DNA from 3 places in the Bradyrhizobium sp. BR2003 genome. Region 3 is predicted to be linked to each of the others. Evidence: predicted binding sites of a transcription regulator. Region 3 holds the regulator's gene; each other region holds the start of a gene.
What was found. Region 3 encodes PhoB, which activates phosphate uptake and scavenging genes when phosphate is short. Its sites were predicted from a motif close to TGTCATNNANCTGTCAT; they were not measured.
Positions count from the first base shown of each region.

Region 1: the regulator PhoB is predicted to act here: its motif matches at 3,736-3,752, upstream of phnC (phosphonate ABC transporter ATP-binding protein).
Region 2: the regulator PhoB is predicted to act here: its motif matches at 4,999-5,015, upstream of E2I15_RS02245 (Orn/Lys/Arg family decarboxylase).

Region 1 is NZ_SMYJ01000020.1:60,387-68,233, forward strand. It holds gene phnE (phosphonate ABC transporter, permease protein PhnE) at 1-819, opposite strand, end outside; gene phnE (phosphonate ABC transporter, permease protein PhnE) at 816-1,700, opposite strand; gene phnD (phosphonate ABC transporter substrate-binding protein) at 1,784-2,716, opposite strand; gene phnC (phosphonate ABC transporter ATP-binding protein) at 2,795-3,610, opposite strand; gene E2I15_RS15160 (LbetaH domain-containing protein) at 3,821-4,486, shown strand; gene E2I15_RS15165 (alpha-D-ribose 1-methylphosphonate 5-triphosphate diphosphatase) at 4,483-5,655, shown strand; gene E2I15_RS15170 (DUF1045 domain-containing protein) at 5,665-6,363, shown strand; gene hemC (hydroxymethylbilane synthase) at 6,420-7,430, opposite strand; gene pncA (bifunctional nicotinamidase/pyrazinamidase) at 7,497-7,847, opposite strand, start outside.
Region 2 is NZ_SMYJ01000007.1:104,698-112,544, forward strand. It holds gene E2I15_RS02225 (COG4315 family predicted lipoprotein) at 148-534, shown strand; gene E2I15_RS02230 (HdeD family acid-resistance protein) at 668-1,249, opposite strand; gene E2I15_RS02235 (dodecin) at 1,494-1,715, shown strand; gene E2I15_RS02240 (GNAT family N-acetyltransferase) at 2,018-2,578, opposite strand; gene E2I15_RS02245 (Orn/Lys/Arg family decarboxylase) at 2,597-4,954, opposite strand; gene E2I15_RS02250 (DJ-1/PfpI family protein) at 5,061-6,212, opposite strand; gene E2I15_RS02255 (tetratricopeptide repeat protein) at 6,414-7,007, opposite strand; gene E2I15_RS02260 (ester cyclase) at 7,266-7,652, shown strand; gene E2I15_RS02265 (adenylate/guanylate cyclase domain-containing protein) at 7,676-7,847, opposite strand, start outside.
Region 3 is NZ_SMYJ01000033.1:8,571-16,417, reverse strand. It holds gene pstA (phosphate ABC transporter permease PstA) at 1-335, shown strand, start outside; gene pstB (phosphate ABC transporter ATP-binding protein PstB) at 332-1,150, shown strand; gene phoU (phosphate signaling complex protein PhoU) at 1,252-1,968, shown strand; gene phoB (phosphate regulon transcriptional regulator PhoB) at 2,113-2,823, shown strand; gene E2I15_RS28255 (GcrA family cell cycle regulator) at 3,062-3,574, opposite strand; gene E2I15_RS28250 (aspartate aminotransferase family protein) at 4,061-5,269, shown strand; gene argF (ornithine carbamoyltransferase) at 5,269-6,195, shown strand; gene E2I15_RS28240 (Hsp33 family molecular chaperone) at 6,407-7,411, shown strand; gene apaG (Co2+/Mg2+ efflux facilitator ApaG/CorD) at 7,519-7,847, opposite strand, start outside.

The DNA of each region.
Region 1 (7,847 bases), on a different contig from region 3:
AAAACGCAGCTTGCTGGAGATGAAATCGATCGCGGCAACGGCGATCAGGATCATCAGGATCAGGAACGATACCTTCTGCCATTCCAGCACGCGGATCTGCTCGGCGAGCTGCAAGCCGATGCCGCCGGCGCCGACGATGCCGATGATGGTCGCCGAACGGGTGTTCGACTCGATGAAGTAGAGCACCTGCCCGGCGATCACGGGCAGCACCTGCGGCAGCAGGCCGAAGCGGATTTCGTGCAGCGCGTTGCCGCCGGAGGCGCGGATGCCCTCGACCTGCTTGCGATCCGCCGCCTCGATCGCCTCCGAGAACAGCTTTCCGAACGCGCCGAAGTCGGACACCATGATCGCGAGCACGCCGGCGAACGGGCCGAGGCCGACGACGTTGATCCAGACCAGCGCCCAGATCAGCGTGTCGACGCCGCGGATCGAATCCAGGAAGCGGCGTACCGGAAAGCGGATCAGATTCGAGGGGATGATATTGCGCGCCGCCAGTAGGCTGACCGGCAGCGCCAGCAGCGCGGCAAGCGTGGTGCCGAGCAGCGCGATCGACAGCGTCTCGCCGAGCGCCTGCATGTAGAGCGGGAACGACGAGCCGGGATTCGGCGGCAGCATCAACATGGTGATCCAGCCGAGCTCGCCGAGGCCCGAGAGCAGCCGGGACGGTGAGAAGTCGAGATCGACCAGCCCGAACACGAAGATCGCGACCGCCGCGGCGATCATGGCCGGCATCGCCAGCCGTGCCGACGCCGGACGCTCGAACACGCCGGGGTATTTCGCGCGCAATTCCGCGGTGTCCGGCCTCGGCATCTGACTCATCGGCGGGTCTCCTTGCCGAACAGCCGGCCGCGCAGCCAGCCGGTCGAGATGTCGATGATGAAGACGGTGATGATGATGGTGACGAGGATAGCGCTGACGTCGGAATAGTAGAACTTGCGGATCGCGACCACCAGCTCCTGGCCGATGCCGCCGGCGCCGACGAAGCCCATCACCGACGCCTCACGGACGTTGATCTCGAAGCGCAGCAGCGCATAGCTGGCGTAGCCCGCCGAGACCTGCGGCAGCACCGCAAATCGCATGCAGGACAGCCAGCTCGCGCCGGTGGAGCGGATGCCCTCGACCGGCTTCATGTCGGCATTCTCGACGATCTCGGCAAACAGCTTGCCGAGCGCCCCGGTGGTGTGGATCGCGATCGCCAGCACGCCCGCCATCGGGCCGAGGCCGAACGCGATCACGAAGATCAGCGCGAACACGATGCCGGGCACAGTGCGGGCGAATTCGAGCAGGCGGCGGACGACGAAGCGTACCCACGGTCCCGGCGAGGTGTTCTGGGCGGCGAAGAAATTGAGCGCGAAGGCGAGCACGGCACCCGTCAGCGTGCCGACATAGCTGATCAGGATCGTCTCGCCGAGCATCTTCAGCCATTTATGCCAACCCCAGAACCATTCGGCGGGATCGGTCCAGACCCGCGCGCCGGAATCCAGCGTCAGGATGCGATCGAAATAGCTGACGAAATTGCCAAAATAGGTGAACAGCGTGCGCAGGTTCACTTCCGCGCCGAACGCCGCGATCACCAGCACCGCGCAGAATGCCGCCGTTGCCAGCGCGGCTTTCAACCGCTTGCGCGCGACGGACTTGCGGTAGGCGTCCTCCAGCGTCGCCAGTTGCTGCGCTGGAAGAATGGATACGGCGGTCGCCATCGACGCGTGCCAGTCCGGTTCGGAGTTGAGTGGAGAGAAAGGGCCGGGCTATGCGCCCGGCCCTCGTGACGTCGGGCGTGCGATCAACTCGCCTTCTTGCGCAGACCATCGACGAACTTGATCAGCTCGATGGTGCCGTCCCAATCCTTGGTGGTGGCGGGATGGAAGCCCTTCTTCTGACCGTCGGACAGACGGTCGAAGGCGGCCTTGTCCTTGGTCGGGGCGTCGAAGAAGGCTTTTGCGATCGCAGCCTTCAGGTCCTCCGGAAGATCGGTGTTGTACGCATAGGGGCCGTTGATGATCAGCGCCGACTTGTGGATGATGCGGAAATCATCCTTCTTCATCGCCGAGCCGTCGGCATTCTTCAGCATGCCCTTGGTCAGCATCTGGGCGAGCGTGGAATCGTCCTCGTTGGTCCACTGGTTGGCGGCCACATCGACGGTTCCCTGCGACAGCGCCAGGACGGCGTTCTCGTGGCTGCCGGTGAACACGACCTTGCCGAAATAGCCTTCGGCGTTCGCGATGCCCATCTTGTTGAGTTCGAAGCGCGGCACGTTGTTGCCGGACGTCGAATTCGGATCGACCAGGCCGAGGTTCTTGCCCTTCAGGTCCTCGACGGTCTTGTACGGGCTCGACGCCTTGACGAAGAACACCGAGTAATAGCCGGTCGAACCGTCGGCGTTCATGTCGTTGGCGAACGCGTCGGTCTTGACGCCGGTCAGGCGCGCGCGAGAGAACGAGGCCGAGCCGTAGCTGGCGATCTGGATGTTGCCGGCGCGCTGGCCCTCGATGACGGCCGCGTAGTCGTTGGCAATGCGCAGCGTGACCTTCACGCCGAGCTCCTTCGACAGATACGCCACGAACGGCGTCCAGCGCTCGGTGACGCCGGAGGCGTTCTCGGCCGGAACCACAGCGAAGGTGAGCTCCGGATATTTTGCCTTCCAGTCCTCCGCGGAGGCCGAACCGGCAAACGCCAGCGCGGCAGCGCCAGCCAGAATGATGCGACGAGTGAACATGACTACCCCTCTTTTGTCGTAGTTGCAGCTGTTGGCCGGGCAAAATGCCCGGCCTCCCAGATTGAAAATGCGCGGCCGTCAGGCCGCGGCTGCGGTGCCGAGTGCCGGAGCAGTCGCACCGTCGGGCGCGGGCAACGGCGCCGCGCCGATGACGTCATTGGCCTCGAGATCATAGAGCTCGCGGGCGATATGGTCGGTGAGCGCGGCGGGGGCGCCATCGAACACCACGCGACCCGCCGCCATGCCGACCAGGCGATCGCAATAGGTCCGTGCCAGGTCGAGCGAGTGCAGGTTGCAGAGCACCGTGATGCCGAAGTGCTTGTTGATCCGCAGTAGCGCATCCATCACGATCTTGGTGTTGCGCGGATCGAGCGAGGCGATCGGCTCGTCGGCGAGAATGATGTCGGGCTCCTGCACCAGCGCGCGGGCGATCGCGACGCGCTGCTGCTGGCCGCCGGACAGCTGGTCGGCGCGCTGCGCCGCCAGCTGGGCGATGTCGAATTGCTCGAGCGCCGACAGCGCGAGTGCCCTGTCCTGCTCCGGCCAGACCTGCGCCAGCGAGCGCCATGACGGAATCTGGGCCAGCCGGCCCATCAGCACATTGGTCAGCACATCGAGGCGGCCGACCAGATTAAACTGCTGGAAGATCATCGCCGAGCGCGCGCGCCACTGCCGCAGTTCCTTGCCGCGCAGGGCGGTGACGTCGGTGCCTTCGAACAGGATACGGCCGGAGGTCGGATCGGCGAGACGGTTGATCATCCGCAGCAGCGTCGACTTGCCGGCACCGGAACGGCCGATCACGCCGACAAAGCTGCCCGGCGCGATCGAAAAGGACGCGTTGTCGACTGCGGCTTTCGTGCCGAAACGGCACGTCAAACCTTCCACCACCAGCATGTAATGCTCCAACCGCGCCTCGTTGGGCCATCGCTATCCCCGGCGTTTTACAGTTATGTGACGGCAGCGCTGCGATGCGGCGATCGTCCACACCTCCCTTGTCGCTCCCCTTGCCGTCATCGCAACGTCATGATGTTGTCATCAAGCGTCCCGATGACGAGCGCGCATTCCCCGGAAGCCCAAGATTCTTGAAGATTTGCGGAGGCTCCAATGGCCGGAAAAACACTCTCGGTTGTGCCGACCGTCGACCCGACGGCGTCGGTGCGCGAGAGCAAGCTCGGCAAATATACCGAGGTCGGCGCGCGCACGATCCTGCTTGAAGTCAGCATGGATGACTACTCCTACGTCGTGAACGACAGCCAGATCACCTACACTTCTATCGGCAAGTTCTGCTCGATCGCGGCGATGACCCGCATCAATCCCGGCAACCACCCGATGCATCGCGCTAGTCAGGCGCATTTCACCTACCGCGCCAGCGCTTACTTCCCCGGAGAGAGCGACGACACCGATTTCTTCAACTGGCGACGTGCGCATCACGTGCATATCGGCCATGACGTCTGGATCGGGCATGGCGCGATCCTGCTACCGGGCCGGAACATCGGAACCGGCGCTGTCGTCGCCGCCGGCGCGATCGTGACCAAGGATGTCCCTGCCTACACCATCGTCGCCGGTAATCCGGCGCGGCCGGTGAAGCGGCGCTTCTCCGAGACGATCGCCGACCGCCTTGCCGCGCTCGCATGGTGGGACTGGGATCACGAAACACTTCGGCGTGTCCTGCCCGATTTTCGCAAGCTCGCGGTCGAGGAATTCCTCGACAAGCATGAGGCCGAGGCCGTATCCCAATCGCAAGCCAAACAACGGAGCGCCGCATCGTGACTGATATTTTCATCGAAGCCGGACGCACGCTGGTTGACGGCGCACTGGTCGAGACCTCGCTGCGGACCGCGGGCCGCGACATCGGCGCGCTCGACGCCGAGCAGGGCCGCGCCGCGCTTCACATCGATGCCAGCGGCCTGCTGGTGCTGCCCGGCATCATCGACCTGCACGGCGATGCGTTCGAGCGGCAGATGATGCCGCGCCCCAGTGTCGACTTCCCGACTGACGTCGCGTTGATCGACAGCGACCGGCAGGCGATCGCCAACGGCATCACCACCGTGTTTCATGGCACGACCTGGTCGTGGGAGCCCGGCCTGCGCAGCGCGGAGAATGCGCGCAAGCTGCTCGACGCGATCGAGGCACTGCGGCCGCAGCTCGCCGCCGACACGCGCTTCCACCTGCGCCACGAGACCCACAATCTCGAGGCCGAGGCCGAGATCATTCAATGGCTCAGTGAAGGCCGCATCGACCTGTTCGCCTTCAACGACCACAGCAACGTCAAGCCGAAGAAGCGCAACCAGCTGGCCGAACGCACCGGACTCTCCGTCGAGGCCGTCAACGACATGCTCGACCGGGTCGTCGCGCGCCGCCCCGAGGTACCCGCCTCGATCGCGCGACTGGCCGCCGCCGCACGCGCGGCCGATATCCGCATGCTGTCGCATGACGACAACAGCCCGGCGATGCGCCAGGAGTTTCGTGCGCTCGGCGCTGTGATCGCCGAATTCCCGGTCAACGAGGAGACCGCGCGCGATGCCGCTGATGCGGGCGACTTCATCGTGTTCGGCGCGCCCAATGTGGTGCGCGGCGGCAGCCACACCGGCTGGACCAAGGCATCCGACATGATCGCACTAGGCCTCTGCTCGGTGCTGGCGTCCGACTACTATTATCCGGCGCAGCTGCTCGCGGCGTTCCGCCTCGTCGCCGACGGCATCCTGCCGCTCGCCAGGGCCTGGGACCTGATCTCGTCGGCTCCGGCACACGCGGCAGGGCTCGCCGATCGCGGTGTGCTCGCCGCGGGCCGCCGCGCCGACATCGTCGTCGTCGACGATAGGGCGCCGCTGCGGCCGCGCATCGTCGCCGTGATCTCAGCCGGACGGCTGGTGCATCTGGCGGACGCGAGCTGCCTCGTTCATTCGCTCGCGCCGCGCAAGACAGTTGCGGCGGCGTAGCCCAGTCCCATGGCCAGTACCCCGCGCTACGCGATCTATTATGCGCCGTCACCCGACAGCGCCCTGCACCGCTTCGGTTCGACGCTGCTCGGCTACGATGCAGTGTCGGGCGACGACCTTCCGTTTCCCGATGGCGTCGCGTCCGACTGGCATGAGGTGACCGAAGATCCGCGCAAGTATGGATTCCACGCCACGCTGAAGGCGCCCACCGCGCTCGTCGACGGTCGGAGCGAGGCCGAGCTTCTCGATGCCTGTGCCGCCTTCGCCGGCCGCGCGCGGCGCATTCCGGTGATCGAACCCGTGGTCGATGCGATCAGCGGCTTCATCGCGGTGATCCCGGCCGGCCGCTCGGACGAACTGCAGCAGCTTGCCGCCGACTGCGTCACCGAATTCGACGCGTTCCGCGCACCGCTGACGGCCGCGGATCGCGCGCGGCGCAAGCCCGAGCGGCTCACCGCGCGGCAGTGCGACTATCTCGATCGCTGGGGCTATCCCTACGTCATGGAGGAGTTCCGCTTCCACATGACGCTGACGGGACGGCTGAGCGACGAGCGGCGCGGCCCGATCGTGGCGCAGCTGCGCACACGGTTCGCGGCGATCGAGCTCGCGTCGCTTGCGATCGACCGCATCGCGCTGTTCAAGCAAACGGACACCGCATCCCGCTTCCGGATCACCGGCAGTTGGCCGCTGCGGGCCGATCGGGATTAGGCCGCCTACACCGGCGTCGTCCTGGCTTTCGCCGGGACGACGTGGGATAGATATCGCTACTCGTCGACCCGTGTGCGGTCGATGATCTCGGCGGCGCCCTTCGCGAGCAGCTCCATGCCGACGGCGCGGCCGAGTTCGCGCGGACGATCCGCGGGCCCGCGCCGCGTCACCTCGATGAAGCCGGCGCCGGCCTCGTCGAGCACGGAGGCGCGCAGCGTCAGCTCGCCTCCGGCGAGCGTGGCGTGGCCGGCGATCGGCGAATTGCAATGGCCGTTGAGCACCCACAGCACCTCGCGCTCGGCCTCGGCGGCAAGCCGCGACTGCGCGTTGTCGATCCCGGCCAGCCGCGCCCGCGTCGCCCAGTCGGTCTCGACGCATTCCACCGCGACGATGCCCTGGCCGACCGCCGGCAACATCTCGCCGACCGAGAAATCATGCGCGATGCGCGCGGTCATGCCTATGCGCTCGAGGCCAGAGCGCGCCATCACCAGCGCATCCGCCGGCCCGACCTCGCCGCCGCCAGGCAGCCGCTGCTTGTCGCCCCGATCGAGTTTTGCAACTCGCGTGTCGGCGGCGCCGCGATAATGGATCACGGTCGCATCCGGAAACAGCCGGCGCAGATAGGCGGCGCGGCGCACGGCGTTGGTACCGATCATGAAGCCCTTGCCGCGCGCGGCACGCAGCGTCTCCAGCGACAAGCCCGGCCGCAGCACGAGGCTGTCATTGGCGGCGTCGCGCGCCAGCATCGCGGCAATGACGAGACCCGGCGTCTCCTCGTTGCCCGGCACGTCCTTGAGCGAATGCATCGCCGCCTGCAAGGTGCCGGCGCGCATGGCTTCGCGGATCTCGGCGACGAAGGCGCCGCCCTTGCCGCCATGGCGCAACAGCTTGCTGGTCTGGTCCTGGTCGCCGCGGGTCTCGAACTTGACGATGTCGACGGCAAGGTCGCCCGCCGAGGCGCGCAGCAGCCGCGCGACCTCCTCCGTCTGCGCGAGCGCCATCGCGCTCTTGCGCGTCCCAATCCGCAAAACCTGTCCCGACACGAAAGCTCCGCTGCGCGTGATCATCAACGGCTGGGGATTAGAACAAAAGGCCAGTCAAAACAACGGTTTTTGCCCCCTCCTTGGCCACGCTCAGACGACCTCCTCGACAAGCTCCACCCCGGCCTCGCGCATCGCCGCGGTGGCGACAGCAAGCGAACCGCCGAGATCGATGGCGCGGCAGCCCGCCAGCACGACAATGGTCTCGAAACCGAGCCGGCGCGCATCGAGCGCCGAGTACTGCACGCAATAGTCCGTGGCGAGCCCCGCCATCACGACGCGCCTGAGGCCGCGCTCGCGCAAATAGCCGGCGAGCCCGGTCGGCGTCTTGCGGTCGTTCTCGAAGAATGCCGAGTAGGAATCGATCGCGACGCGGAAGCCCTTGCGGATCACGAGCTCGGCCCGGTCGATCGCAAGGTTGGGATGAAACGCCGCGCCCGCGCT
Region 2 (7,847 bases), on a different contig from region 3:
GGCTGCCGGTATCGGTACGCGTCTGCGGCTTTATTCCCCTCGCATTGATCGCCGTCCCGAAAATTCTTCACGCGCGATCACCGGAATAGCGCGCGCCCTCCGGCGTCCTTACGCATGCAAGCCATTTGCATTCGAAAAGGAGACATCATGAAGACATCGATCTCGCTCGCGCTCGCCACCGCCATGTCGCTTGCGCTCGCCTCGACCGCCTTTGCCGCGCCGCCGACCAAGACCGGAACCAGCGCGAAGGGCTCCGTCCTCACCGACACCAAGGGCATGACGCTCTACACCTTCGATAAGGATTCAGAAGGCAAGTCGGCCTGCAACGGTCCGTGCGCGACGAACTGGCCGGTCTTGAAGGCGGACGCCAGCGACAAGGCCGAAGGCGGCTTCACCATCATCTCGCGTGACGACGGCTCCAAGCAGTGGGCCTACAAGGGTAAGCCGCTCTATACCTTCGCCAAGGACCAGAAGGCCGGCGACATCACCGGCGACGGCTTCCTCAACGGCGCCTGGCACCTCGCGCAGCCCTGAGGGCTTGCGGGCGGATTGAGCGCACGGCGGGTTAGCGCAAGCGCAACCCGCCGTCTCTCCGCACGCAAAACATGCGGCGGGTTACGCTGACGTTAACATACCGTTCGATCGTGCCTGAGGCGACGATCGCGCCTCACGCCCTGCGCTTCAGCGCCATGCCCATGCTGATCCAGCTCACGCCGGCGCAGATCAGATCGACGCTGAGGAAAATGCCGAGCACGTAGAGGCTCGACACCGGCCAGCGCGCCAGGATCATGGCGCCGAGCACGAGCGTGATCAGGCCGGAGACCGCAACCATTCCCCACGGCGCTTCCGAGTTCATGCCGAAGGCGAGGAAGATGCGGACGATGCCGGAGACGACGAGGGCAACGCCGAGGAACAGCGTTAGCGTCGCTGCCGCGAGCAGGGGGTTCTCGAAGGTGACGAAGCCGGCGACGACATAGAGCGCGCCGAGCAGCAGCCAGAACAGGAACTTGCCCCAGGTCTTGAACTGGAACGCGTTGATGATCTCGGCGACGCCGGCGACGATCATCATGGCGCCGACGAACAGCACGCTGACGACGGTGGCGAAGAAGACGCTGCCGAAGGCGAGCACGCCTGCGATCAGGTAGATCACGCCGAGGGCAACGATCCAGCCCCACTTGGCGCGGAGGTTGGAAAGCCCGGATCCGAGGCTGTGAGGAGGTGTGGCGGGTGAGCTGGACGCAGTGGACATCGTATCGCTCCCGAATACTTGATGAAACCATGCTACCATAGGTCAAGCCACGGACAAGGGCAGGTGCGCAGCTGGCACGAAATGCATGCTGGCACCAAAGGCGCCGCGACACGTTGATTCAGCTCGTCCGGTGTGTTGCCGCGCAGCATTCGTCGGTTTGACGACGGCCGGCCCGCATCGGACGATGGACTGTCCGAACCGCAGCGCAAGCGGTCCGGATCGCGCATCCACAGAGGAGGTCGATATGCCCGCCACGCACGACAAGGATCACGTCTACAAAATCCTGGAACTGGTCGGATCATCGGACAAGAGCATCGAGGCGGCGATCGAGAACGCCGTCAGCCGCGCGTCAAAGACGATCCGGGAAATGAAGTGGTTCGAGGTGGTGCAGACGCGGGGCCATATCGAGGACGGCAAGATCCGGCACTATCAAGTGGCGCTGCGGGTCGGCTTTACGCTGGAGTAGGGCGTTCAGGCGCTCGACCCATCCTACGGGCTGTCAAAGCTCGGGCAAATGATGTCGCGAGACTGCGAAGCCGTATCCCCATCACAGCCGTCATCGCCCGCATTTCCGGGCGATGACACCGTTGTTTGATGTCTTGAATGCGCCTCATCTTCGTCCAGGCGAAAGCCAGGCGAAAGCCAGGACCCATTGCTCCAACTCTCAATTGTTGCGCGACGCTTGGGCCACAATCCCATCCGCTGAAATTCGGTGGCTATGGGTCCCCTGGCTTTCGCCAGGACGACGAATGGGAAGTGCCGTGCCCATCACCGTCGCGACAGCGGCGCGGGCGGCGGCGGGGCGGTGGCGCCGGCGGCGAGCGAGCGCTGCACCATCACCGTGTCGGACCAGCGGCCATAGCGATAGGCGACACCGGGCAAATGCCCGACGCGGGCGAAGCCGAAGCGGTCGTGCAGCGCGAGCGAGGCGGCGTTGTCGCTGTCGATGTAGCCGATCATCTGGCGGAAGCCGGCGGCGGCGCAGGTATCGATCAACTCCTGCAGCAGCCGGCCGCCGACGCGCTGGCCGGTGAAGCGGTGATGCACATAGATCGAATGCTTCACCGTGTAGCGGTAGGCCGGACGCTTGCGGAACAGTACGACATAGGCGTAGCCGACCACCTCGCCGTCACAGATCGCGACGAGATGGGGCAGGCGGGTGTTGCGCAGATTCTTGCGGCGGTCGCGCAGATCGTCGGGCTCCGGCGTGCCGCTGTCGTCGACGCTTTCCTCGACGCCACGGCGGATGTGGTGGCGGTAGATCGACAGCATGGCGTCGACGTCGCCGTCGCGGGACGGACGGACGGTGATCTTGTGATCATTCTCCATTGTGTTGCGCCCGTTCGCCTATTCGGACACGACATAGGTGTAGAAGCGGACGCGGCCGGAGTCGTCGATCTCCTTGTAGATGCCCTGGACTTCGACCTCGAAGCCGGGGAACGCATTGAAGCTCGCCTCGAACATCTTGAGGTAATCGATCATCGGCTTGCTTCGTTCCGACAGCCGCTCGCCGGGCACGATGGTGGCGATGCCGGGCGGGTAGACCACGAACGGCGTCGCGGCGACGCGGCTGAAGATCTGGTCGATCGGCAGGTAGTCGACATCGTTGCGGATCAGATATTGTGCGGCCTGGCGCGGCGACATCGCGATCTCGGGCAGGTGCTCGGGCAGGAATTGCCTGGCCTGCAGCGTGCTGACGCCGCCGTCGCGGAAGAAGCGGTGCATGTCGCCGCAGAGGTCGCGCAGCCGCACGCCGCTATAGCGTTGCGGGCGGCGGCGGAAGAATTCGGGGATGACGTCCTCGATTAGCGCGTTGTCGTCGTGCAGCTTCTTGAAGGCGACCAGCCCCGACACCAGCGTGCCGGCCTTGCTGGCCTCGACGCCGGGCGTCAGCAGGAACAGCAGGGAGTTGAGGTCGTTCTTCTCGGCGACGATCTGGTTCTCTCGGAGATATTGCGCCACCACCGGCGCGGGGATGCCGTGATCGGCGTAGGCGCCGGTGGCGTGATCGAAGCCCGGCGTCAGCAATGTGAGCTTGTTCGGGTCGGTCATGGCGAAGCCCGCGGTCAGCTCGGGGAAGCCGTGCCAGGTTTCGCCGGGACTGAGCTGCCAGTAGGACGGATTGGTCGCGAGCTGGTCGGTCGAGATGGTTTCCCAGGCGACATTGTGCGCGCCGTTCTCGCGCGCGACGTCGGGGATCTTCACACGGTCCGGCACGAACGGCTCGAAGAACCAGCGCCGCTCGGGGCGCGTCTCCTTCTCCTCGAACTCGCGCTTCACCGCGCGGATCTTCTTGCGCAGCTCGATGCCGAGCCGGATCGTGTCGTCCCACAAGACTTCGCCCGAGCGCCCCTTCATCATCTGCGCGCCGACATCGAGCGAGGCGAAGATCGGATAGAACGGCGAGGTCGAGGCGTGCTGCATGAAGCTTTCGTTGAAGCGGCGGTGTTCGACGCGGCGCTTCTGGCCCTTGATGTGGCGGTCGCGGATGTGGATCTGCGAGGCCTGCGAGAAGCTCGCGAGCTGCTTGTGGGTGGATTGGGTCGCGATGATGCCGGGCGCCTCGGGGCCGAGATCGGACAATCCCATGGCGAAGCGGCCGGAATAGATCGGGTGGAATTTCATGAAGCCGGCCCAGGCCTCGTCGAACAGGATATAGTCGCAGAGATGGCCGATCCGCTTGAGGATCATCTCGGCCGAATGGATGGTGCCGTCATAGGTGCACTGCTCGACCACGGCGACGCGGAACGGACGCTCCTTCCTCCAGGCGTTCTCGTCCCGCACCAGCGGATGCTTGCGGATGTGATCGCGCAGCGTGCCCTCGTCGAGCAGGTCCCAGCGCATCGGTCCGATCAGGCCCCAGGCGTTGCGCACCGTCGGCACGTACACCGGGATGCCGCCGCCGATCAGCAGTGCGCCGTGATGCGCGGCCTTGTGGTTGTTGCGGTCGAACAGCACGAGGTCACCGTCGGTGACCAGCGAGCCGAGCGCGACCTTGTTGGAGGTTGAGGTGCCGTTGAGCACGAAATAGGTCTTCTCGGCGCCGAAGATCCTCGCCGCCTCCTTCTGCGCCCGCAGCGCCGGACCCTCATGGGTGAGGAGGTCGCCGAGGTCGAGCACCGAATTGTCGAGGTCGTCGCGGAACACCGCTTCGCCGAGATGTTCGACGAACACCCGCCCGATCGGGCTGCGGCTGTAGAACACGCCGCCATTATGGCCCGGGCAGGTCCAGAGCTGGTTGCCTTCCTCGGCATAGTCGACCAGCGCGCCGAAGAACGGCGTCTTCAAGTTCTCGGCATATTGCTTCAGCCTGGAGATCAGGTTCTTGGCGATGAAGGGCGGGGTTTCCTCGGACAAGAAAACGTAGCCGTCGATGAAGTCGAGCACCTCGACCGGCAGGTCCTCGAACCGCTTGCGGCGGATCAGGAGGATGATCGGGAAGTCGAGGCCGCGCCGGCGCATCAGATTGATCAGCGCCGCGGTCTTGCCTTCAAGGCCCTTTTTGCCCCAGTCGACCACCATGCAGCCGATCGCGGCATCGGTCTGCACCGCGATCTCGGCATCCTCCAGCTTGCGGGCGCGAACCACCTCGAAGCCGGAGCGCTCGATCTCGGCGATGATCTGATTGAAGCGGATGCCCTCGAGGTCGTCGGCCTCGAACACCGGCGCTGCGAACAGGAAGTTGAAGCGTTTGAAATAGTCCATGCGTGTCCCCGAACTGGTCCGGCGCTGACGTGTCGGCACAATTCATGACAGGCAGATGACAATGGGGTGGATCGAGGATCGAATACGGTGTTGGGGACGCAATCCCTCACTGCACGGCGTCAGCCCGTGGATATTCGAGCTGCATGGCGACGAAGTCCGCCGTACCACGGCCATAGCGTGTCTCGATCCCGGCAAGCGCCCGGTCGATTGCCTGCGCGGGCGGTGCGGTTCCGACCGCGGGCAGCAGTCCATCTGCGGACCAGGCCGACGCCACGACCTGCGGATAGACGCGCAGGCCGTTGCGGGTCGTCACGGCGTCGCCGGTCGCGGCGAAGGTCACGGCGTGCGAGCGATAGGTGCGCGACCAGCTGTCGGCGACCAGCGCCAGCGAGACCTCGTCGACGCCGGGAGCAAGCGCGAGGCCGAGCTGTTCCCGGTTCCAGAACGCCAGCGTGTTCTGGATGGCGGTCAGCGCGAAAGGACGGGTGAACTTGAAGGCGTTGCTGTCATGCCGCGCGTCCCAGCCGGGCAGGCCGATCTCGCGGGCGACGGCCTCGGCCCTGGTGCGGCCGGCGATCGCCTCGATCAGGGTTAGCGACATCGGCATCGACGCCGAAATCCCCGTCGTCGTCGCGACGCCGTGGTCCGCCACGATGCGGCGGTCGGCGACGTACCGGATCTCGGGATGTTTGTTGCGCCAGTTCTTCAGGTAAAACCAGTGCGTGGTGGCGCGCCTGCCGTCGAGCAGGCCGGTCGAGGCGAGCACCTTGGCGCCGGCGCAGACGGCGACGATCACAGCGCCTTTCTCCGCCTGCTGCCGGATCCATTGCATGACTGTGGGATCGTCGTCGCGGCTCATCGCCGGCACGATGACGTAGTCGGCGCCGTCGGGATGTGCGGCATCGAATGCGGCGATGGTCGCATCGGGCTCGACCTTCAGCACCGGGAACAGCGCGACCGGACCGGGTCCCGTCGCCAGCGTGACGACATCGGCAACATCGGCGCGCTTGAGGATGCCGTAGGGCATCAGATAGTCGGTGGTCTCGGTCATGTCGTTGATGCCGAGGATCGCGATCAGCGGTCGCGCCCGCTTCGGCGGCTTCAGCGCCGCGAGCGTTGCATCCTGCTCGGCCTTGGCGATCGGAGGCGGAACCCGGAACGCCGATGCGGCGGGCAGGGTGAAGAGCCAGATGCCGCCGATGATTGGAACCAGCGCGGCAACGGTGATGCCGCTCCATGCGAGAAGCCGCCAGGTCATGATGATCGATCTCAACGTATCCGCGTGCCTCGCCCGGCACGCAAGCTACTCGCCGGTCACGTCGACCAAAACGGCGAAATTCCCGCAAAAACGGACATGCCAACAACGCGGCTCAAACGCGTAGCCCGGACGAGCCGCAGCGACATCCGGGGCCGGTGCTTCCCCGCATGCCGCTCCGCCCACGCGGGCTACGCGACGCGCTCAGTAGACGAGGTTCGTACCCGGCGGCTTTTCCAGTGCCGCCGCCAGCGTCCGATACTCATCGCAGTCGGTGCCACAGATCTCGGCGATCCGCTGCAGATGATACTGCGCCTGGTCGCGGTTTCCCTGTTCGATCTGCCACAGGCCGTAGTAGTTCCACGTCAGGACGTGGTTCGGATCGGTCTTGAGCGCACGTTCGTACCAGACTTGCGATTGCTTGTAGTCGCCGAGCTTGCGATAGGAATAGCCGATCAGGTTCGCGACATCAGGACGATCATCGCGGCCGAGTGCGTGCAACTGATCGATCGCGGCGGCGTAGTCGTTGTGTTCGTAGATTGTCGCATAGGCCGCGCGATAGCCCTCGCGGAATGCCGGATCGTCGAAGTTGGACTGCTTGGCGGGCTTTCTCTTCTGCGTGGTCCTCTTGTCCTTCTCCTGGGGATAGGACGGCGCGGGAGTGCCGTAGCTCGACCCGTATGGGTCGCCACCACCACCGCCGCCGCCACCTCCGCCAGCCGCGATGGCGGTCTGCGGTGGGAACAGAATGATCGGCGCTGTCAGAAATGCCGCAAGCATCATCGGTGACTTGATCATGGACACCTCCCGATTTGACAAGGACAGTCATTGGCCTGAAGCACTAACTCCCGATCGCGAGAGACATTCCGCGCGTTCCGAGAAATTGTTTGCCGAAGCGGCAATCGCACTGTCTCTTCGGGACGTCGCGCTTTCGCGTGCACGCTGGCTGAGTGTTTTGTTGGCGCCATCGGACATCGGAGTCGAAACTAACATCGGTGTTAGAATCGCACTCAAATGCTCAATGGCCATCTGCACCCGCGGCAAGAAGGACGATCGATGATGAAGACGGAGCTCGCCGAGATCTACCGGAGCTACATCGCTTGTTTGAATCGCCAGGACTGGCCGCAACTCGGTCGGTTCGTTGACGAGGATGTGTGCCACAACGGCCGGCGGCTCGGATTGTCCGGCTATCGCGAGATGCTGGAACGGGACTTTCGCGACATCCCGGACCTTCGCTTCAACATCGAACTGCTGGTGTCGGATGCGTCTCATGTCGCGAGCCGGCTGGCGTTCGACTGTTCGCCGAAGGGACGATTTCTGGGCCTCGCTATCGACGGCAGACGCGTCTCCTTCGCCGAGAACGTGTTCTACGAATTCCGCGACGGGAAGATCGTGCAGGTCTGGTCGGTGATCGACAAGGCTGCGATCGAGGCCCAGCTGTAGCGGCGGAGCTGAGCGTGATGCGGTTACTTCCGCTCCAGATGCCAGGCGCCGTCCCAATCGGCCGCCGGCGGATCTTGCCTGAAGGCTGCGACGCGCGCCTTCATGGCGATCGACGGGCCGTCGCCGGGCGCCGCCGCCAGCGCCGCGGCGAAGGCTTGCTCGGCGTCATCCCAGCGGCGGTCGCGATAGGCGGCG
Region 3 (7,847 bases):
CCGCCTCCGCGCTCGGCCTGCCGCGTTCGCTGGTGATCAAGCGGATCGCTTATCGTGCTGCGCGCAGCGGCCTGATCACCGGCGTGCTGCTGGCGACCGCCCGCGTCGCCGGTGAGACCGCGCCGCTGCTGTTCACCGCGCTGTCGAACCAGTTCTTCAGCCTGGACCTGACCAAGACGATGGCCAACCTGCCGGTGACCATCAACAACTTCGTGCAGAGCCCCTACGCCTACTGGAAAGAGCTGGCGTGGAGCGGTGCGCTGCTCATCACATTCACCGTGCTCGCGTTGAATATCGGCGCGCGTATCCTTGGTGCCGAAAGGGCCGCAAAATGACCGAGCTTTCCGTCTCCACGACTGCCGCGGGCCACGTTCCCCAGGTTCCGCTGCCTGAAGCGCCGCCGAAAGTCACGGTGCGCAACCTCAACTTCTACTACGGCGAACACCATGCGCTGAAGAACATCAACCTGACGCTCGGCACCAACCGCGTCACGGCGTTCATCGGCCCGTCCGGCTGCGGCAAGTCGACCCTGCTGCGCATCTTCAACCGGATGTACGACCTCTATCCGGGCCAGCGCGCGGTCGGCCAGCTGATGCTGGACCAGACCAACATTCTCGACCCCAAGCTCGACCTCAACTTGCTGCGCGCGCGGGTCGGCATGGTGTTCCAGAAGCCGACGCCGTTCCCGATGACGATCTACGAGAACATCGCCTTCGGCATCCGCCTCTACGAGAAGATCTCGAAGTCCGAGATGGACGACCGGGTCGAGAAGGCGTTGCGCGGCGGCGCGCTGTGGAACGAGGTCAAGGACAAGCTGAATGCCTCCGGCCTGTCGCTCTCCGGCGGCCAGCAGCAGCGCCTGTGCATCGCGCGCACCGTGGCGGTGCGCCCCGAGGTGATCCTGTTCGACGAGCCGTGCTCGGCGCTCGACCCGATCTCGACCGCCAAGGTCGAGGAGCTGATCCAGGAGCTCTCCGAGGACTACACGATCGCGATCGTCACTCACAACATGCAGCAGGCGGCGCGCGTCTCCGACAAGACCGCCTTCATGTATCTCGGTGAGCTGATCGAGTTCGACGACACCAACAAGATCTTCACCTCACCGAGCGATCGGCGCACCCAGGACTACATCACCGGCCGGTTCGGCTAGAGCTTGATCCGAAAAGTGGGAACCGGTTTTCCGATCGGATCATGCTAAAATTCAGGACACGAAACCATGATCCCCGGGATCATGGTTGAGGGAGACAAGCGATGGCTTCTGAACATACCGCCAAGGCATTCGACAGCGACCTGCAGGAGTTGACCCGCCTGGTCGCCGAGATGGGCGGCTTGGTCGAGCGGATGATTACCGAGTCGGTCGACGCGCTGATCCGTCGCGACGTCGCGCTCGGCAAGCGCGTGGTCGCCGCCGACATCGAGATCGACAATCTGCAGCGCAACATCGAAGAGCGCGCGGTGCTGACGATCGCGCGCCGCCAGCCGATGGCGATCGACCTGCGCGAGATCGTCAGCGCGATGCGCGTCGCGACCGACCTCGAGCGGATCGGCGACCTCGCCAAGAACATGGGCAAGCGCGTCGCGGCGCTGGAGAGCGATTTCCAGCCGCTGAAGCTGATCCGCGGCCTCGAGCACATGACCGACCTCGTGCTGTCGCAGGTCAAGTCGGTGCTCGACGCCTACGCCGCGCACGACCTGCCGGCGGCGATGAACGTCTGGAAGGGCGACGAGGAGGTCGATGCGATCTGCACCTCGCTGTTCCGCGAACTGCTCACCTACATGATGGAAGATCCGCGCAACATCTCGTTCTGCATCCATCTGATGTTCTGCGCCAAGAACATCGAGCGGATCGGCGATCACGCCACCAATATCGCCGAGACCGTGTTCTACATGATCGAGGGCCAGCAGATCACCGACAAGCGCCCGAAGGGGGACATGACCACTTTTGCCACCACGGTGCCGGGCAACTGAGGCATGATCGGCAAGCGCGGAACCGGCAAGAGCGAAACGGATGATCCTCGCGACAAATCGTTTCCGCGGGGACTATGCTCGAGGAAGTAAGCGTTTCGGTTTGCGTCTGGGCAACGGATCACCACAGAGAAAGAACTTAAACCGATGAGCGCACGCATTCTGGTAGTCGAAGACGAGGAAGCGCTGACGACGCTGTTGCGCTACAACCTCGATGCGGAAGGCTACGATGTCGAGACGGTGGGGCGCGGCGACGATGCCGACACGAGGCTGAAGGAGCGCGTTCCCGACCTCGTGGTCCTCGACTGGATGCTGCCGGGCCTGTCCGGCATCGAGCTGTGCCGCCGCCTGCGGGCGCGGCCCGAGACCAAGCAGCTTCCGATCATCATGCTGACCGCGCGCGGCGAGGAAAGCGAGCGCGTGCGCGGGCTTGCTACCGGCGCCGACGATTACATCGTCAAGCCGTTCTCGGTGCCGGAACTGCTGGCGCGGGTGAAGGGCCTGTTGCGCCGCGCGAGCCCGGAGCGGCTTGCGACCGTGCTGACCTATGGCGACATCGAGCTTGACCGCGAGAAGCGCCGCGTGGCGCGCTCGGGCCGTCCGATCGATCTCGGGCCGACCGAGTATCGCCTGCTCGAATTCTTCCTCGAGCATCCCGGCCGCGTGTTCAGCCGCGAGCAGCTGCTCGACAGCGTCTGGGGCCGCGACATCTACATAGATGAGCGCACCGTCGACGTGCATATCGGCCGCCTGCGCAAGCTGCTCAATCCCGGCCGCGAGCAGGATCCGATCCGCACCGTGCGCGGCGCGGGCTACGCGCTCGACGACCGCTTTGCCAAGGCCGAGCCGCAGCCGTAACGGGCGCGTGGCCATCACAAGCCGTGACATGGCGTCGTCCCGGCGAAAGCCGGACCCATAACCACCAATGGGTGTTGTTAGAAAGCCGTCTGGCCGCTTGCCGATTGCGCCGGCCGCGGCGTATGGGTCCCGACTTTCGCCGGGGCGACGCGGGTAATGCATCCGGGCTACGAGCCACAAAAAAATCCCCGCTTTCGCGGGGATTTGTTTTTCAGGTCTTCCGTAGTTTCCCGAGTGCTCACTTGATCTGCGGTTTCGCCGACGGCCGGCGGCGGTCGGCGGCGGGCTGGTAGGCGACGCGCGAGTGATGCGCGCAATAGGGCAGGCCGGCGAGCGCCTTGCCGCCGCAGAAGAAGAATTCCGGGCTCGAGGGATCGCCGACCGGCCAGTGACAGGTGGCCTCGTTGAGCTCGAGCAGCGACAGCCGCTGGCTCATCGGCACCACATTGTCGTAGGAGATCGGATCGGGCTCCATCTCGACCTCGAAGGAGTGCGCCAGCGCGGTGTTGCCGCGCGACACCGGCCGCGCCACCCGCATCATGTGCTGGGCAGGGCGGGCCTTGCGCTGCCGCGGCGCGGCCGTCGAGGGTGCCTTGGCGCGGCCGGAGAGGCCGAGCCGATGCACTTTGCCGATCACGGCGTTTCGCGTCACATTGCCAAGTTCCGCCGCGATCTGGCTGGCCGACAGGCCGGACTCCCAGAGCTTCTTTAGCTGCTCGACGCGATCGTCGGACCAGGTCAATACAGTCATCGCATTCTTCCCTTCGCGTAGCGCCGGCCAATCATTGGAGCGGCGCTGCGAGCCAATCTGGACAAATATCCCTGCGGCCAGAATCCCTTAGCCCTCGCCGGGCACGGTGTTGCGCCCGAACGTTACGCGAGACACGAAGGCTACTTAGAGGGTCCAGTACTGCCGCACGAGATGTCGTACCCGACAGGCCAAACGCTACAATATGGCGTGACTCTGGCGCAAGAGTCCGCGGCCGTGCGTCCACATGTTCCCACACAGTTAAGCGTTGCGATGAGGCTTTTCCACCGCACCGGAATGCTCCGGATTGCGCTCGTTTCGCATTGCAGGAAGGCCACTTCGTGGCGATTGACACTTACTGACCGCAGCATAGAATGCCCGCCACGTGCCGCCCGCAAAGGCGGCCGTTTTGTTTTCCGAAGCTGGCCGTTGCTGCGCTGGCGTCAAGGCGCGCGGCAATTGTCGGCTTAAAAACCGTCAGTGAACGCCATGACCAACGCTGCCACGTCGCATCTGCTCCCCGTCTTCGCCAGGGTCGATCTCGGCTTCGAGCGCGGTGAGGGCGCCTGGCTGATCGCAACCAACGGCGACCGTTATCTCGATTTCACCTCGGGCGTCGCGGTCAACGCGCTCGGGCACGCGCATCCGCATCTGGTCAAGGCGCTGCAGGAACAGGCGACCAAGCTCTGGCACATGTCGAACCTGTTCAAGAGCCCGGATGGCGAGGCGCTTGCCGCGCGGCTGTGCGAGCAGAGCTTTGCCGACTTCGTGTTCTTCTGCAATTCGGGCGCGGAAGCGATGGAGGGCGTGATCAAGCTGGTCCGCCACTATCACTTCTCCAAGGGCCATGGCGAGCGCTACCGCATCATCACCTTCGAGGGCGCCTTCCACGGCCGCACGCTGGGCACGCTGGCGGCGACCGGCTCGGCGAAATATCTCGAGGGCTTCGGCCCGCCGATGGACGGCTTCGACCAGGTGCCGCATGGCGACATCGAGGCGGTGAAGAAGGCGATCGGTCCGCACACCGCCGGCATCCTGATCGAGCCGGTGCAGGGCGAGGGCGGCGTGCGCTCGGCGCCGCAGGCGTTCTTCAAGGCGCTGCGCGCGCTGTGCGACGAGCATGGCCTGCTGCTGGCATTCGACGAGGTGCAGACCGGCATGGGGCGCACCGGCGAGCTGTTCGCCTACAAGCGCACCGGCGTCACGCCGGATGTGATGTCGCTGGCCAAGGCGCTCGGCGGCGGTTTCCCGATCGGCGCGGTGCTGGCGACCGCGAAAGCGGCCGAAGGCATGGCGCCCGGCTCGCACGGCTCGACCTTCGGCGGCAATCCGCTCGCGGTCGCCGCCGCCAATGCCGTGCTCGACGTCATGCTGAAACCCGGCTTCTTCGAGCATGTGCAGAAGATGTCGCTCTTGCTCAAGCAGAAGCTCGCGTCCGTCGTCGACCGCTATCCCGGTGTGCTGTCGGAGGTGCGCGGCGAGGGGCTGTTGATCGGCGTCAAGGCGGTGGTGCCGTCGGGCGACCTGATCGCAGCACTGCGCAACGAGAAGCTGCTTACCGTCGGCGCCGGCGACAATGTGGTGCGGTTCCTGGCGCCGCTGATCGTGACCGAGGCCGAGATCGATACGTCGATCACCGCGCTCGAGCGCGCGTGCTCTGTGCTGTCGGCGGTCCAGCCGAAGAAGGCGGCGGGATGATGAGCAAGCCGGTCCGTCACTTCCTCGATATCAACGAGCTGCCGCTCGGCGAGCTGCGCAACATGCTGTCCGCCGGAGCCGCCATGAAGGCGAAGCTGAAGGCGCATGAGAAGGGCAGGAAGCCGCTCGAAGGCAAGACGCTGGCGATGATCTTCGAGCGCCCGTCGACCCGCACAAGGGTGTCGTTCGACGTCGGCATGCGCCAGCTCGGCGGTGAATCCATCATGCTGACCGGTGCCGAGATGCAGCTCGGCCGCGGTGAGACCATCGCCGACACCGCGCGCGTGCTGTCGCGCTATGTCGATGCGATCATGATCCGCATCCTCAACCATGACGCGCTGCTCGAGCTCGCGGCCCACGCCACCGTCCCCGTCATCAACGGCCTGACCCGGCGTTCGCATCCCTGCCAGGTGATGGCCGACCTCATGACCTATGAGGAAAATCGCGGCTCGATCGAGGGCAAGACCGTGGCCTGGACCGGCGACGACAACAACGTGCTGGCCTCCTGGGCGCATGCCGCCGAGCGGTTCAAGTTCCAGCTCAATGTCGCGACCCCGCCGGAACTGTCGCCGAAGAAGCCGATGCGCGACTGGATCAAGGCGACCGGCGCGCCGATCATGCTCGGCAGCGATCCGGAGGCCGCCGTGCGCGGCGCCGACTGCGTCGTCACCGACACCTGGGTGTCGATGGGCGACAAGGAGGGCGAGCACCGCCACAACGTGCTGCGGCCCTATCAGGTCAATGCCAAGCTGATGTCGCTCGCCAAGCCGGACGCGCTGTTCATGCATTGCCTGCCCGCGCATCGCGGCGAGGAGGTCACCGACGAGGTGATCGACGGGCCGCAATCCGTGGTGTTCGACGAGGCGGAAAACCGCCTGCATGCGCAGAAGGGCATCCTGGCCTGGTGTTTCGACGCGGTCGTGTAGTCGTAGATCAGTAAGCGTTGTCGTCCCGGGCAAGCGAAGTGCGACCCGGGACCCATAACCACCGCTGTCAATTGTTGTGAAGGCTGGGGCCCCAGCTTGATGCAGCAACTCACATTGGTGGTTATGGGTCCCTGCTTTCGCAGGGACGACGGATAGATCCGTTCCGGTGAACCCCTTTCGTTTTGCGGTCCGAGACCCCAGATAGAGCGCCATGGTTTCACAATCTCCCGACATCAAAATCACGCCCGAGGCGCCGGTTCGCGCGCCCTCAGCGATTCCTGTCGACGATGCCGTGCTGGCCTTCGAGGTCGGCGCGCTGGACCTGCGCGGCCGGCTGACCCGGCTCGGCCCCGCGCTCGACGAGATCCTGCACAAGCACGATTATCCGCCCGCGGTCGGCAAGCTGCTCGGCGAGGCTATTGTGCTGACCACGCTGCTCGGCTCGTCGGTCAAGTTCGAGGGCCGCTTCATTCTGCAGACCCGGACCGAAGGTCCGGTCTCGCTCCTGATCGTCGATTTCCAGGCGCCTGATCGGCTGCGCGCCTATGCGCGCTACGACGCATCGCGCCTCAAGAATGGTCAGAGCTCGGGCGAGCTGCTCGGCAAGGGCCACCTTGCGATGACCATCGATCAGGGCTCCAACACCAGCCGCTACCAGGGACTGGTCGCGCTCGACGGTGGCGGCCTGGAAGAGGCAGCCCATGAATATTTCCTGCGCTCGGAGCAGATCCCGACGCGGGTGCGCCTTGCGGTCGGCGAGGAGATGCGCGGCGGCGAGGGTGGCAAGCTGCGCTGGCGCGCCGGCGGCATCCTGCTGCAATTCCTGCCCAAGTCGCCCGAGCGCGCCAAGCAGGCCGATCTGCATCCCGGCGATGCGCCGGAAGGCACCGCCGCGCATTCCGTGCCGGATGACGATGCGTGGGTCGAGGGTCAGTCGCTGATCTCGACGGTCGAGGATGTCGAGTTGATCGATCCCGATCTGTCCGGCGAGCGGCTGCTCTATCGCCTGTTCCACGAGCGCGGCGTGCGCGTCTTCAACCCGCAAACGCTGCGCGCGCAGTGCTCCTGCTCGCGCGATGCGGTGTCGTCGATGCTGAAGAGCTTCGCGCCGAACGACCGCGCCGAGATGGTCAAGGACGGCAAGGTCGTCGTGACCTGCGAGTTCTGCTCGTCGGTCTATGAGTTCACGCCGCAGGAAGCCGGCGTGGAGTCATAGGCGACCTTCGTCATGGCCGGGCTCGACCCGGCCATCCATCATAGGAAAACGTTTTTGAAGCGATGGATCGCCGGGTCAAGCCCGGCGATGACGTGCATTGCTGCGCGTCAGTTCAACACCCTTTTGCCGCCCGGGCCCGGGCTATCCAGCGAGAATGTCGGCACGTCGATGTCGAAACGCTCGCCAGCTTCGGTGACCATCTGGTAGCTGCCGGTCATGAAGCCGGAGGCGGTCGGCAGCGGCACGCCGCTCGTATATTCGAAGCGCTCGCCGGGTGCGAGCACCGGCTGCTCGCCGACCACGCCCTCGCCGCGCACCTCCTGGCGGCGGCCGGTGGCGTCGGTGATGATCCAGTGCCGCGTCCGCAGCTGCACGGTTTCCGGGCCCGAATTGACGATCACGATCCTGTACGACCAGAAATATTCGCGCCGGTCGA